2 regions of the Thermaerobacter sp. FW80 genome follow, and region 2 is predicted to be linked to the other one. Evidence: riboswitches for the same ligand, from Rfam matches in the RefSeq annotation. Region 2 holds a riboswitch; the other holds the start of a gene.
What was found. Region 2 has a riboswitch for cobalamin ahead of E1B22_RS10185 (ABC transporter substrate-binding protein). Riboswitches for the same ligand answer to the same signal wherever they lie in the genome.

Region 1 (4,266 bases), 870 kb from region 2:
ACGACGTCGGGCGGGTCCGGTCACGCGGTGCGAGCGACCGCGGATGGTCGGGCCATGGGCCAGCGGTGCCGACGACGCCGGCAACGGTGCCAACGAGGCCGGTGGTGGGGCCGCGGGCCTTTGGTGTCGACGTGCCGAGGGGCGGGCCTGGCGCCCTGGGTGCCGACGCTGGCGATGCGCCAGGGAGCGGCGGAATACCATGACCCAGGCGTTGTGCGGCGTCTGGGGAAGGGGCAGTCCATCGCACGGGCCGGCGGGATGGCGCCGGCCCGCGGAGTTTGCGGCGGAGGTTGGTCCAGGTTCCCATGGATCGCGGTCTACCGTCCTTGGCGTGGGCCCTCGAGCGGCAGCGGCCGCTGACCTGTGCCCATCGCGGCGGCCGCGCGCGGGCCCCGGAGAACACCCTGTCCGCCTTCCGGGAGGCGGTGGCGGCCGGGGTCGACATGGTGGAGCTCGACGTGCAGCTGACGGCCGACGGCGAGGTGGTGGTCTTCCACGACGCCGACCTGCGCCGGACCACCAACGGCAAGGGGAGGGTGGCCGAGGCCCGGTGGGACGAGGTGCGCCAGCTGGACGCCGGTGCCTGGTTCGGCGGCCGGTTCCGCGGGGAGCGCGTCCCCACCCTGGCGGAGGTGCTCCACTGGGCCCGGGGCCGGGTGTACCTGCAGATCGAGCTCAAGCCGTACGGCCGCGACGCCGCCGCCCTATGCGAGCGGGTGGTCGAGCTGGTGCGGCAGCGGGACATGCACGACCAGGTGATGCTGCTGTCCTTCGACCACTACGTGCTGCGGTGGTGCAAGGAGGTGGCCCCCGACATCATGACGGGCGCCATCTGCCAGGCCCGGCTGATCGACCCGGTCGCGGTGGCGCGGTCGGCCGGTGCGGACGTCTTCTGCGTGGATGCCGAGCACCTGGCGCCGGAGGAGGTCTACCTGCTCCACCGGGCGCAGATCGCGGTCCACAGCTTCGGCGAGAGCCGCGCGGTTCTGCGGGAGCTGGCGGGCTGGGGGGTGGACATCCTCCAATCCGACGACCCGCAGGCCCTTGGGGAGTTCGCCATGGCGCGCCGCTAGGCGCCGGGGTCGTCCGGGTGAGCTTGTCCGTCTCCCGGCCCGCCCTGTGCCGGCCGCCGGTCGTAGCTGCCGATGGCGGCCGCCCTTCGGGTTTGGCCAATGAACACAACATGTTGTAGGATGGCGTCGAACAAAATTCCATATCTGGCATGTGGCTGCGGTCCGCGCTGCGCCCCCGAGGGCGAGGACCCAGCCACGGCGCGGTGCCTGTCCGACAGGGCAGGGCGCGGCCACCGGAGCGCATCGCCCCCGACGGGGGATCGCGCTCCCGATGAGCGGATCCTGGCGGGGACCGTCCTCCCAGGCGGTCCGCGAGGGCGACCGCGGCGGCGGGGCCATGGTCCGGCCGCGGCGCCGGTGGCCCGCTGGGGGAAGACCGGTGAGAGTCCGGCGCTGTCCCGCAACGGTGACCGGCGCGCCGGAACCGGTGCACGGGATCGATGCCCGGTGTGCGAGGCCATCGACCCGCGCCCGGGGACGGCGGCGCCGGAAGCCCGAGTACCCACACCGCGCCTCCGTTCCGCCCCCGCGGAGGGGTGAGGGCGGGCCGAGCGCGGGCATTCCCTTGCCATGCAACCCGGCCCCCCGTGGGCCGGGTTTCGTTTCCCTCCCGCCAGCCGACGGCATCCACGCCGGTCTCCATCGCCTGGCGGGGCGGGCCGGGGGCACCCGCCGGCTCCTCCCCTCCTCCGTGCCGCGCCGATGGCGCTGGGGCGGAACCGCCAGGGGAGGGGAGGAAGCCCATGGACGACGTCCTCCGCCGGCTGACCGCCGGCCTACCCGATGCGGCCCGCCTCGAGCAGATCCTGCGCCGCGATCTGAAGTGGGTGGCAGCCGGCTCTCCTGGGGCCGGGATCCTCGCCGCGTCCCCAGCCGACTCGGTCGGCTCCCTCGCCGGCGGTTTGGCATCGCCCGGCGTCGTCGCCGCGCCCGCCGGAACCGCTACCGCGCCCGTCGGAACGGCTACCGAACCCGCCGGGACCGCCACCGAACTGGAGGAGCTCCTGGTCCAGGCCGCCACCCAGCACCTGCACCGGGAGCCGCGGATGGAACGGGTGGCGGTGCGGGCGCGGCTGCGCCAGCTCTACCGGTTCGTCCTGGGGGAACCGGACCCGTCCCCGGCGGCCTACCGGGCCGCCTTCCCGGCCTACATCCGCAAGGGCGTGGCCTGCGGTGCCCTGGACCAGCGGCTGCTGGCCTTCGACCTCGACGCGCTGGCGGCCGCCCTGGACCCGGAGCGGGACGAGACCTTGCCCTTCATCGGCCTCGTCACCCTAATGGACCGGTACCTGGTGCGGGAGCCGGAGAGCCGCCGGTGCCTGGAGACGCCCCAGTTCCTCTTCATGCGGGTGGCCATGGGGCTGGCCCTGGCGGAGGAACCCGGCCAGCGGGAGGCCTGGGCCCGCCGGTTCTACCACGCCATGTCGACCTTCCGCTATCTGCCCAGCACGCCGACCCTGTTCAACGCCGGCACGCCCCACCACCAGCTCTCGTCCTGCTACCTGGCCGACGTCCACGACTCCATGGAGCACATCCTGGAGGCGGCCAGTGACTTCGGCCGGCTGGCCAAGTACGCCGGCGGCATCGGGGCCTCGGTGACGCGGCTGCGGGCGGCGGGATCGCCGGTGCGGGGGATCAACGGCGAGTCGTCGGGCGTCATCCCGTTCATCCACTTCTACGACGCCCTGATCAAGGCGGTGAACCAGGGTGGCCGCCGGCGGGGGACGCTGGCGGTGTACCTCGAGCCCTGGCACCTGGAGATCGAGGCCTTCCTCGACCTCAAGCGCAACAGCGGCGACCCGTACCTGCGGGCGCACAGCGTCAACACCGCCCTCTGGATCCCCGACGAGTTCCTGCGCCGCGTGGAGACCGGGGAGCCGTGGTACCTGTTCGACCCGGCCTACGTGCCGGAGCTGCCCGAGAAGGTGGGGCGAGCCTTCGCCGCGGCCTACGCCGAGCGCATCCGCCAGGCCGAGGCCGGGGCGCTGCCCGGCCGGGCGTGGAAGCGGGTGGACGCGCGCCAGCTCTTCCGGGAGATCCTGGCCACCCTGCAGGAGACCAGCCACCCCTGGCTGGTGTTCAAGGACGCCGGCAACCTGCGCTCGCTGCTGCCGGGGGTGATCCACTCCAGCAACCTCTGCACCGAGGTCTTCCTCCCCACCACCGCCGACGAGGTGGCGGTGTGCAACCTGGCCAGCGTCAACCTGGCCCGGCACCTGGGGCCGCAGGGCATCGACTGGGGCGCCTTGGCCGAGACGGTGGCCGTGGCCATGCGGGGGCTGGACAACGTCATCGACCTCAACCTCTATCCGATCGAGAAGGCGCGCCGCTCCAACCTGCGCCACCGGCCGGTGGGGCTGGGGGTGATGGGCTTCGCCGAGGCGGTCAACCGCCTGGGCTGGGGCTACGCCGACCCCCAGGCGGCCGAGCTGGCCGACCGGGTGCTGGAGTTCATCAGCTACCACGCCATCCTGGCCTCGTGCCGCCTGGCGGAAGAACGCGGCCCCTTCCCCGCCTTCGCCGAGAGCGGCTGGGCCCGCGGCCGGGTGCCCCTGGACACCCTGGCGGATCTCGAGGCCGGGCGCGGACAGCCCGTGGCGGTCGACCGCACGGCCCGTCTCGACTGGGATGCGGTCCGGGACCGGGTGCGCCGGGGCATGCGCAACGGCACGGTGCTGGCCGTCGCCCCGACCGCCACCATCAGCCTGATCGCCGGGACCACGCCGAGCCTGGATCCGCCCTACGCCAACGTCTTCTCCCGGCAGACCCTCTCGGGCAAGTTCCTCGAGATCAACCGCGTCCTGGTGGAGGAGCTGGAGCGGCGGGGCCTCTGGGAGGCCGCCCGCGACCGCATCGTGGAGGAACGCGGCGACCTCCAGCCCATCGCCGAGATCCCCGCCGATGTGCGCCGCCGCTACCCCACCGCGTACCAGGTGCCGCCCGAGGTTTACCTGGAGGTGGCGGCCCGCGCCCAGAAGTGGGTCGACATGGGCATCAGCCGCAACCTGTTCCTGGCCGACCGGGACCTGGGGGCCATGGAGCGGGTGTATCTCGAAGCTTGGCGGCGGGGGCTGAAGTCCACCTACTACCTCTTCATGGCGCCGCGGATGTACGCGGAGCCCTCGACGGTGCGAGTGAACAAGGCGCGCCGCAAACTGCGCTGGAACCTGGACGAACCGGCCGGAGCGGGGGC
Region 2 (4,266 bases):
GCGCCGCTTCACCGCCTCCACGTCGACCCCCAGGTGGTGGGCGGGTTCCTCGCCGAGCCAGAGGGCGTTAAGCGCCCGCACCTGGCTGGCCAGGATCCCGAGGCCCAGCGCCGCCGCCACGGCCAGGGCCTCCACGTCCCGCCAGCCCGCGCCCGACAGGCTGCCCAGCAGCCAGAACACGATGGGTCGCAATCGCTCGCCGCTGAGGAAGACCAGCAAGGACACCAGCGCGCCCAGCAGCGACGCCACCGCCACCCCGGCCAGCAGCAGGGTGCCGACGGCCAGGCGGCCGCCGACCCGGGCCAGGCGGCTGACCGCCACCACCGCACCCAGGGCGCCGACGAAGGCGCCGGCGGGGACCAGCCCGAAGCCGATGACCCGCACCAGCGCGCCCGCCACGCCACCGAGCCCTCCGGCCGCCGGCCCGGCCGCGCCGCCGGGCGGCCCCTCCGCCGCGCCCGCCGCGCCGGTGGACAGCCCGAGGAGCACCAGGTAGGCGAGGGCCGCGCCCAGCGCGCCGCCGCTGGAGACGCCCAGCACGTAGGGGTCCGCCATGGGATTGCGGAAGAGGGTTTGGAAGGCGCTGCCCGCGGCGGCCAGGGACGCCCCGACGAGGGCCGCCAGGAGCACCCGCGGCAGCCGGATGTCCACCAGGATCCGTGCCGCCGGGGCCACCTCCCCGCCCGCGTCCCCCGCGAGGGCGCGGGCCGCCGCGTCCAGCAGCACGCGCACCACCTCGGCCGGCGGCACCGCGACGGCCCCGAGCCCCGTCGCCAGCAGCAGCGAGACCACCAAGGCCAGGGCCAGGCCGGCGAAGACGCCGGCCCCCCGGCCGGGAGGGCGCCCCGCGCCCGGCAGGCGGGCCGGACCCGGCCCTCCCGGCCCTCGTCCAGGACCCGTCCCGTCGGCCTCGGCCCTCGCCCCGCCCTGCGGCATCGCCGATCGTGCGGCCCGGCCCAGGGGCCGCTGCCTTCTCCCCTGAAGCCGCATGCCCCCCGCCCCCACCGGACCCCACCGGCGCGGCCGGCACCCCCCTGGCGCGTCCTCGGCCGTCACTCGCCTCCCTGGAAGCGGTCGGGGTAGAACCAGCGAGCCAGCTGCTCCAGCCCCTCGACCAGGCGCGGCCCCGGCCGGCTGATCACCGCGTCGTCGATGGCGTACACGCGGCCCTGCTCGACCGCGGTGATGCCCTCCCACCCGCGGCGGCGCTTGGCCTTGAGCTCCTCGTAGGAGGTCTTGAGCGAGGCCGGCACCACGATGACCCGGGGGTCCTGCCGCACGACCTCCTCGAGGCTGATCTGGGGCCAGGGCTGACCGGTCCCCTTGGCGACGTTGATGCCGCCGGCGGCCACGATGACGTCGTGGATGAACCCGCCCGGCCCCACGGTCATCAGCGGGTCGTTCCAGACCTCGTAGAACACGCGCACCCGCTGGTCCTCCGGGATGTCCGCCACGCGCTGGCGCACCGCCTCGATGCGGGACCGCATGTCCTCCACCACCCGGCGCGCGCCCGCCTGGGCGTCCACCAGCTCGCCGATGCGCAGGATGCGGTCCAGCACGTCGTCCAGGGTGGCCGGCTGGATGACCACCACCGGGATGTCGAGCTCCTCCAGCTTCGCGACCTGCTCCTCGGTCCCGCCGATGGTCAGGGCCAGGTCCGGCTCCAGGGCCACGATCTGCTCGTAGTTGGTGTCCGTCAGGCCCCCGACCTTGGGCAGCTCCTGGACCTCCGCGGGGTAGTCGCTGAAGGAGTCGACCCCCACCACCCGGTCCCCGGCGCCGATGGCGAAGAGGATCTCGGTGTTGCTCGGCGCCAGCGAGACGATGCGCTCGGGCCGCCGCTCCAGGGTCACCTGCCGCCCGGCGTCGTCGGTGAGGGTGTAGGGGTAGCTCGTCCGCGGCGCCTGCTCCGTCGACGCCTGCCCCTCGCCGGCAGCGGCCGGGGACGAACCGGCCCCGGAGCCGCCGGCCCCTGCGCCGTCCGGCGTCGCCCCGCCGCCACCGCCGCAGGCGGTCACCAGCAGGGCGACCAGCAGGAGCAGCGCCACCAGGGCCCCACCGCGTCGCGGCCCGCCGCCTCGCCGCGTTCGTCCCGCCCAGAGCCCTCGTACGAACCGTGCCATCATCCGGTCCCTCTCCCCTCGTCCCCGTCTCCGTCGGCACCCGCCCGGGGCGCCGACCCGGCCGCACCCGGGTCGCCCGCGCCCCTCGGCGGCGGGCGGACGGATCCCTCCGCCAACGGCTCCCTGCTCAAACGAAAAGCCCCGGCCTTGGCGTCAGAGCAGGCCGGGGCGACGTCCCCGCACGTGGGCGCACCCGGTACGTACCTCCTTTCCGCCGAAGGCGTACGTACTCGGTCCAGGCAGGTCTCCTGGCTCCCGGATCACCGCCGGGCGCCCGGCCTTCCCGCAGCCCTGCCCGCTGGGGCAGCGGGCCGCAGTGGCGCACGAGGGGCGCCGGCTCCCCGGTCACAGTGGCGGGACCGCGCCGGATTCGCACCGGACTTCCCTATTCTCCCTCGCCCGCGGCCGCGTCGCGCCGCACCCTGGGCCGCCGCGGGACGGGGCACCTGGACCGCCACGGGATTCGGTTGTCCGCACCCATTCTACCCCATCGCGGGGGCACGAGGTAGCGGCCGGTCGCCGCGGATGGGCGGCGGTGACGCGCCCTTCCGGACGCGGGACGGGCGGGGGCCCACCCGCGCCCCGGCGTGGCCGCGGCCGCGGGCGCCCCCGGCTCGGCCCAACGCGGGCGTCGGCTACCGGCGCGCCCGCAGGTACTGGCGGGGCCAGGCGATCTCGGCCCCGAGCTCCCGCGCCGCCCGCAGCGGCCAGTAGGGCTCCCTCAGCAACTGGCGCGCCAGCAGGACGACGTCGGCCTGGCCCGAGCGGATCACGTGGTCCGCCTGGGCGGGCTCGGTGATCAGCCCGACGGCCCCGGTGGCGATGCCCACCCGGCGGCGCACCTCGGCCGCGAAGGCGGCCTGGTAGCCGGGCCCCTGGGGGATGGGTTCGGGAGGCGGCACCACCCCACCGGAGCTGCAGTCCACCAGGTCGACGCCCCGCTCCTTGAGGGCGGACGCAACGGCGACGGTGTCGTCCAGGGTGACGCCCCCGGGCGCCCAGTCCACGGCCGAGAGCCGCACCCAGAGGGGCCGGTCGGAGGGCCAGACCGCCCGCACCGCCTCGACCACCTCCAGCAGCAGGCGCATGCGGCCGCGGAGGTCGCCCCCGTACCCGTCGGTCCGCCGGTTGCTCAGCGGGGAGAGGAACTGGTTCAAGAGGTAGCCGTGGGCGGCGTGGATCTCGATGAGGTCGAACCCGGCCTGCAGCGCCCGGCGGGCGGCCGCCGCGAAGGCGTCGACGATGGCCGGGATCTCCTCGATCCCCAGGGCGCGCGGCACGGGCCAGTCCGGGGCGAAGGGGATCGCCGACGGCGCCACCGCCGGCTCCGGCCCCACCCCCTTGTTCGGGGACCACGCCTTGCGGCCGGCATGGGCGAGCTGGATGCCGACGGGCACCCCCTGGGCGTGGCAGAAGTCGACGATCCGCCGGAGGGGTTCGACGTGGTCGTCGCGGTAGAGGCCGAGATCGGCCTCGCTGATGCGCCCGCGGCCCTCCACGGCCGTGGCCTCGACCACGATCAGCCCGACGCCGCCGACCGCCCGGGTCCCGTAGTGCACGAAGTGCCAGTCGTTGGCCCGGGCGTCGGTGCCGGCGCTGTACTGGCACATCGGGGACATGACGATGCGGTTGCGCAGGGTCAGCCCGCGGAAGGCGATGGGATCGAACAAGCCCGCCATGGCTCCTCACCTCGACGGCGCCATTATCGGCTCGCCGCGAGCCGGCCTCAACCCCCGGCGTTCGGGGCGGCTCCACCGGGGCCCCGAGGCTCCGCGCCGCCGGCACCGGGGGCCGGCGGCCGCCGGCGGTGCGGCCGCCGTCGCCGGCCCGGCGCGGTGGCCGGAAGGGGCCCGGGAGGGAATCCGCGCCCGACGGCCAAAGTAGGGGGACGGAAGCGAGGTGTCGCCGGTGTCGGACGAACCGGGAACCGCCCCGGAACCTCCCTCGGGCGACGCCGCCGGTCCGGCGCCCGCCGCCCCGGCGCCCTACCTGCCCCGCGGGGCCCGGGGCCCCGGGATCGACCGGCCGGTCCTGCCCGAGGCCACCTACCGACGGCGGCAGGACGCGCTGCGGGCCGCCGCCGCGGCCGCGGGCCTCGATGCGGTGCTGGCGGTGGGCCGTGCCTTCTACGAACGCGGCGGGG

Region 1: it holds a riboswitch for cobalamin, as region 2 does, so the genes downstream of both, E1B22_RS01480 (ribonucleoside-diphosphate reductase subunit alpha) here and E1B22_RS10185 (ABC transporter substrate-binding protein) in region 2, are expected to answer to the same signal.

Annotation. Positions count from the first base shown of each region.
Region 1 is NZ_CP037895.1:357,699-361,964, reverse strand. Features, by position in the region: gene E1B22_RS01485 (glycerophosphodiester phosphodiesterase family protein) at 306-1,073, shown strand; cobalamin riboswitch at 1,442-1,577, shown strand; gene E1B22_RS01480 (ribonucleoside-diphosphate reductase subunit alpha) at 1,817-4,266, shown strand, end outside.
Region 2 is NZ_CP037895.1:2,439,487-2,443,752, forward strand. Features, by position in the region: gene E1B22_RS10180 (iron ABC transporter permease) at 1-936, opposite strand, end outside; gene E1B22_RS10185 (ABC transporter substrate-binding protein) at 1,053-2,126, opposite strand; cobalamin riboswitch at 2,365-2,513, opposite strand; gene E1B22_RS10190 (NADH:flavin oxidoreductase/NADH oxidase) at 2,759-3,802, opposite strand; gene E1B22_RS10195 (M24 family metallopeptidase) at 4,023-4,266, shown strand, end outside.